2 regions of the Romboutsia lituseburensis genome follow, and region 1 is predicted to be linked to the other one. Evidence: a T-box and tRNA genes for the amino acid it is inferred to sense, from the RefSeq annotation. Region 1 holds a T-box; the other holds one or more tRNA genes.

Region 1 (3,424 bases):
TGGGATGTGTAGGAGGATGCGTTGGTGGCCCAAAAAGAATCTTAACAGTTGAAAAAGGGACAAAGCATGTAGAGTATTATTGTAAAGAAACTCAAATGGAAACACCGTTTGAAAATTTAAATGTAATTCAGTTTTTAACTATGATGGGGATAAAAAGAATTGAATCGTTAGGAGAAAAAGAAGAAGAACAAGTACTAAAAATATTTAGTAGAAATATCACAGATAATAATTAAAGTTATTATATGAGAGGGAGATTAGGGGGATGAAGTACAAATCTAATATATCTATTATTGTGTCTATTATATGTATAGCAATAATTGGTTCAGTAATAGGTTTTAATTATTTTAAGGGAAATGTCAAAGAAACTAGTAATTATACAGAGAACAATGAAGTGGCAAGTTTAATAAGAGATAATACACTTACAGAGATTATTAAAAAATCAATAACACCAGAGCAAAAAGGTCCAATACCAAGAACGGGAAAAATAGCATATATAACTATAGATGATGGACCATCAAAGTATACAAATGAAATCTTAGATATACTAGAAAAAAATGATGTTAAAGCAACTTTCTTTATGATTGATGGTAATATGAAACTTCATAAAGATGAAGTAGAAAGAATACAGGAAGATGGACATAGTGCAGGATTTCATAGTGTGTCACATGATATAAAACAATTATATAAAACTCCTCAAAATACATTAAAAGAATTTGAAACATGTGAAAATACTTTTTATAGTATAACAGGGGAAATATCAAAATTAATAAGACTTCCTTATGGAAGTAAACCTTATATGCCAGATGCATCTCATGAATTATTGAAAGAAAATGGATATAAAATGTGGGATTGGAATTTAGATACTCAAGACTGGAGAGCTACTACTGATATCATAGTAAGTAATGTACTATATTATGGACGAGATAATCCAAACTTAGTAGTACTAATGCATGAAAAGGAACAAACTGTAAAAGCTTTAGATAGTATGATAAAAGTGTTAAAAGACAGAGGCTATGAAATAATGCCAATAACAGAAGACACACAACCTCATAATTATTGGGATAAAAACTTATAAAAATATATATAAAACTTAAAATCAGGTATATATTATTATAAGTAATTGACAATAATATTAGTAATTGGATATAATTAAATAATAAATGAAAATAAAAACTGTGATGAAGAGGAGTATATAAATACTACTAAAAGAGATGAAGACTCATAGGCTGAAAGGTCTTCTTGGAATAGATTTGTAGAAGGTAGCTTCGGAGTTTCTAAGCTGAACTAACAGTAAGCTTAGACGGTGTGAATCGTTAAAATCTATTGAGAGCCATAACTATGAAACTAAGTTTAATTATTTTTAAATATGTGAACTTGAACGATGGATGTGACAGCGTAAATACGAGTGTTATATTATTGTTAAAATTAAGCATAGCATAGTTTGTGGAATTAAGGTGGTAACGCGAGCTTTTCGTCCTTATTATAGGATGAAGAGCTTTTTTTATGCTTAAGTAAATTATATTGCATCAATAGATATGGATAAATAAGCAAATAATTATATTAATTATAAATAAGGAGGAAACACAATGGAAAATACTAATTTACCAAAAACGTATAATCCTAAAGATTTTGAATCTAGATTATACTCAAAGTGGGTTGAAGATGGATTATTCAAGTCTAAGCCAAACCCAAATAAGAAGCCATTTACAATAATGCTTCCACCGCCAAATATAACAGGGCAATTACATATGGGACATGCACTTGACCATACATTACAAGATATACTTATAAGATGGAAGAGAATGGACGGTTATGAAGCTTTATGGCAACCAGGAACTGACCATGCATCTATAGCAACAGAAGTTAAAGTTGTTGAAAGAATAAAAGAACAAGAAGGAAAAACTAAGTATGAAATAGGAAGAGAAGAATTCCTAAACAGAGCTATGGACTGGAGAAATGAATTTGGTAGAAAGATAGTAGACCAAATGAAACAGTTAGGAGATTCTTGTGACTGGGATAGAGAAAGATTCACAATGGATGAAGGATGTAACGAAGCTGTTACTGAGTTCTTTGTGAAACTATATGAAAAAGGTCAGATATACAGAGGAAACAGAATAATAAACTGGTGTCCTGATTGTAAGACTACTTTATCAGATGCTGAAGTTGAACACGAAGAGCATGATGGTAAATTCTATCACATAAAATATCCAATAAAAGGTAGTGATGAATTCTTAGAAATAGCTACAACTAGACCAGAAACAATGTTAGGAGATACAGGTATAGCTGTAAATCCAGAAGATGAAAGATACAAGCATTTAGTAGGTAAGCATGCTATACTTCCTATGATAGGAAGAGATTTAATAATAGTTGCTGACGATTATGTTGATTTAGAGTTTGGTACTGGTGCAGTTAAAATGACTCCAGCTCATGACCCTAATGATTTTGAAGTAGGTCAAAGACATAATCTTGAAAAGATAAATGTAATGAACGAAGATGGAACTATGAATAAGTTAGCTGGTAAATACGAAGGTATGGACAGATATGAGTGCAGAAAGCAACTTATAGCTGATTTAGATGAAGCAGGATACATGATAGCAATAAAAGACCACAATCATAATGTAGGTTCTTGTTATAGATGTAAAACTGTAGTTGAGCCAAGACTTTCTGATCAATGGTTCGTTAAAATGGACGAGCTTGCTAAGCCTGCTTTAGATATATTAAAGAAGAAAGATTTAGAATTCGTTCCTGATAAATTTGATAAAACATATACTCAATGGTTAGAAAATATAAGAGACTGGTGTATATCAAGACAATTATGGTGGGGTCACCAAATACCAGCTTACTACTGCCAAGAATGTGGTGAAGTAGTTGTTGCTAAAGAAATGCCAAAGCAATGTAAATGTGGATGCACTAACTTCAAGCAAGATGAAGATGTTCTAGATACATGGTTCTCTTCTGCATTATGGCCTTTCTCAACTTTAGGATGGCCAAACAATACAGAGGAATTAAACTACTACTATCCAACAAGTGTACTTGTAACTGGATACGATATAATATTCTTCTGGGTAGTTAGAATGGCATTTGCAGGAATGTTCTGTATGGGTGAAACTCCATTTGAACATGTATTAATACATGGACTAGTTAGAGACTCTGAAGGTAGAAAAATGAGTAAATCTCTAGGAAACGGAATAGATCCATTAGAAGTAATAGACCAATATGGAGCAGATGCTCTAAGATTCATGTTAGCAACTGGAAATTCCCCAGGAAATGACATGAGATTCTACATGGAAAGAGTAGAAGCATCAAGAAACTTCGCTAATAAATTATGGAATGCATCAAGATTTGTATTCATGAATATAGATGAAGAAATAATGGAAGGTGTAACTAGAGAATCTCTAGAAGCTAATATGACATTAGCTGATAA
Region 2 (3,424 bases), 360 kb from region 1:
AAGAAGTTTGCACTACGTCTTATACCATCAGGAGTATTAAATCCTAAAACTATAAATGTAATAGGTAACGGTATAGTATTTGATCCAAAAGGATTTTTAGAAGAAATAGAGACTTTAAATAAAGAAAATATAGATACAACAAACATAAAAGTAAGTGATAGAGCGCACGTTGTGTTCCCATATCATAAAGAGTTAGATGCACTAGCAGAAGAAGCTAGAGGAGATAACAAAATAGGAACTACTAAAAAAGGTATAGGTCCTTGTTACATGGATAAAACTGAAAGATCAGGAATAAGAATATGTGACTTAATGGATAAAGAAATATTTGCTAAGAAATTAAAATTACAAATAGATGCTAAAAATAAATTAGTTCAAGGTGTATATGGAAAAGAAGCTATGTTTGATTTCGAAACTATATACAATGAATATTTAGGATATGCTGATCAAATAAGAAAGAATGTTGCCGATACTTCAGTTGTAGTATACGATGCGATAAAAGCAGGTAAAAAAGTACTATTTGAAGGTGCTCAAGGAACATTACTAGACTTAGACTTAGGAACTTACCCATACGTTACATCTTCTCATCCAACATCAGGAGGATTCTCTATAGGAGCAGGTGTTGGACCAAATATGATAAAAGATGTTGTTGGTATAGTTAAAGCTTATACTACAAGAGTTGGAGAAGGACCATTTGTTACTGAATTAGATAACGAAGTTGGAGAAAAGATAAGAGTTCAAGGTCGTGAGTTCGGAACAGTAACTGGAAGAGCTAGAAGATGTGGATGGTTTGATGCTGTAATAGTAAAATATGCAGCTAGAGTTAACGGAATAACAAGTATATCATTCATGTTATTAGACGTTTTAAGTGGATTTGATAAGGTAAGTATATGTACAGGATATAAGTTAGGAGATGAAGTAATAACTGATTTCCCAGCATCATTAGAAGATTTAGCTAAATGTGAACCTGTATATGAAGAGTTAGATGGATGGAATGAAGATTTAACTACTGTAGAAAAATACGAAGACCTTCCAGAAAATGCTAAGAAATATATAGCTAGAATAGAAGAGTTAGTTGGAGTTAACATAGATATGGTTTCAGTTGGACCAAATAGAGCTCAAACTATAATAAGAAGAAATATATTCGCTTAATATATAAATTTTTATAAAAAATGTAGTGGTATTTTATCACTACATTTTTTATTTTTTTATTTAAATTAATATAAAAAATTTAAAAAAATTTAAAAAAATAGTATAAAATATATTCAATAAAGTAAATTATTAAATATAAATATAAGTTATTTACAGGATTCTAGGCTATATTCATTAAACTGATAAAAAAAAATAAAAAAAATGTAGAAAAAGTGTTGACGAAATTATAAACCCATAATATAATAGTCTTTGTGAGTGAGAGAAACACCCACGAAAAAGAAGATGATCCATTAGCTCAGTCGGTAGAGCACCTGACTTTTAATCAGGGTGTCCCGCGTTCGAGTCGCGGATGGATCACCATTTTTGGCTCATTGGTCAAGCGGTCAAGACACCGCCCTTTCACGGCGGTAACAGGGGTTCGATTCCCCTATGAGTCACCAATATCCCGGGACTATAGCTCAGCTGGGAGAGCACCTGCCTTACAAGCAGGGGGTCACAGGTTCGAGCCCTGTTAGTCCCACCATTTATATAAATGCGGCCTGGTAGTTCAGCTGGTTAGAATGCCAGCCTGTCACGCTGGAGGTCGAGGGTTCGAGTCCCTTCCAGGTCGCCAATTTAATATATTTTTTATGCTAGTGTGGCTCAACGGTAGAGCAGCTGACTTGTAATCAGCAGGTTGTAGGTTCGATTCCTATCACTAGCTCCAATCAAAACTCTTAGTTTATCTAAGAGTTTTTTTTATTTTCAAATTATGTTATATTTAAAAAGTAAAAAAATTAATTAAGAACGGATGATGTAAACATGGCTAAAAAAATAAAAATTCAAAGCCCAAAAATTCCAAAAGAATTAGAAGTAACAAATGATATAATAGATAAAATTTGGGAAGAAGAGAAAATAGAAGATAAAATTATAGAAAATACGACAATACAATCAATTTCAGAAGTAAGAGTTAGGTTTAACACATGTGTATTTAAAAATGTAAATTTTGATGATTGTGATTTTAGAAAAATAGATATGATTGATGTAATATTTGATAATTGTAATTTATCTAATATTAATTTTGGAGATAGCGGAATATATAGAGTTGAATTTAGAAATTGTAAATTAACTGGTGCGAGATTTGATGATTCTATTTTAAAAAGTGTAGTTTTTAAAGAAACTAAAGGACTTTATTCTAATTTTTCATTTTCAAAGATAAAAGGTGTTAGTTTTATAGAATCTGATTTTCAAGGATCTGTATTTCAGGATGTAGAAAATGAAACTTTAACAATAGAGTCGACAAATTTTAATAGTGTTGTGTTTAGTGGAATTTCTTTAGATGGAGTTGATTTTTCAACATGTAGTATAGAAGGCGTAGAAGTTGGGTTAAAAGATCTTCATGGAGGGAAATTTACAGTAGCTCAGGCTTTAGAATTGAGTAAATTAATGGGGATAACTATCGTATAGATAAAAATTATATTATCCACAAGTAAATTTGTAAATTTTATAAAATTGAGCTGTGGATAAATAATTATATTGGTTACGTAGTTAACTATATGATATTTATTAACACTTTGGGTAAAAAATAAGTAGAAGAAAATAAAGGATTATTTCTTCTACTTATATCTTTCCCATCTTAAATCATTACCAACAAATTTAGTTATTCTAAATTTATCCAAAATCCTAGATAAAGTTCTTTGAGTATAAACTTTTCCAAGTTGGGCAGGTGTTAGGTTTGTTGAGATTATTATTTTTTTTCCAGCAACTAATCTAGTATTAACGATATTAAATATTTCACCACTTGTAAATGAATTATTAAGTTCAGTTCCTAAGTCATCTATAATAAGTAAATCACAGTCAAATAGATTTTTATAATTTTGATCAGCTAATTTATTATTAGGATCTTTTCTAAATTTATAATCCTCTATAATCTCTAGTATTCTAAATGAAGTCTGATAAATAACAACATAACCTCTATCTAGTAAATCCTTAGCTATGCAGTTACACATATAAGTTTTTCCTAAACCTGTAGAACCATAGAATAATAAATTCTCTTCATTATCTTTATCAAAATCAAGTACAAATTTCTCGCAAATAGAGAATATATCTAACATATTTTCTCTGGGTGACATTTTAGCACCTTCTGGTCTAACAGGTGAAAATATATCAAAATTAAAATTAGCAAAATTTTCGTTATTTAAAACCCTATCTAAGTTAGACATCCTGTACGCCTCATTGATAATTTCTTGTTTGAAGCATTTACATTTGTGACCATTTGTTAAAAAACCAGTATCTT

What was found. A T-box is a leader RNA that pairs with one kind of tRNA and senses whether it is charged. The one in region 1 lies ahead of NWE74_RS13375 (valine--tRNA ligase), so its partner is inferred to be a tRNA-Val.
Region 2: it encodes a tRNA-Val, which carries the amino acid that the T-box ahead of NWE74_RS13375 (valine--tRNA ligase) is inferred to sense. The anticodon was not compared.

Annotation. Positions count from the first base shown of each region.
Region 1 is NZ_JANQBQ010000001.1:2,732,613-2,736,036, forward strand. Features, by position in the region: gene NWE74_RS13365 ([Fe-Fe] hydrogenase large subunit C-terminal domain-containing protein) at 1-233, shown strand, start outside; gene NWE74_RS13370 (polysaccharide deacetylase family protein) at 263-1,075, shown strand; T-box leader at 1,167-1,482, shown strand; gene NWE74_RS13375 (valine--tRNA ligase) at 1,587-3,424, shown strand, end outside.
Region 2 is NZ_JANQBQ010000001.1:2,372,647-2,376,070, reverse strand. Features, by position in the region: gene NWE74_RS11485 (adenylosuccinate synthase) at 1-1,149, shown strand, start outside; tRNA gene NWE74_RS11480 (tRNA-Lys) at 1,434-1,509, shown strand; tRNA gene NWE74_RS11475 (tRNA-Glu) at 1,515-1,589, shown strand; tRNA gene NWE74_RS11470 (tRNA-Val) at 1,597-1,672, shown strand; tRNA gene NWE74_RS11465 (tRNA-Asp) at 1,686-1,762, shown strand; tRNA gene NWE74_RS11460 (tRNA-Thr) at 1,781-1,855, shown strand; gene NWE74_RS11455 (pentapeptide repeat-containing protein) at 1,951-2,595, shown strand; gene NWE74_RS11450 (ATP-binding protein) at 2,745-3,424, opposite strand, start outside.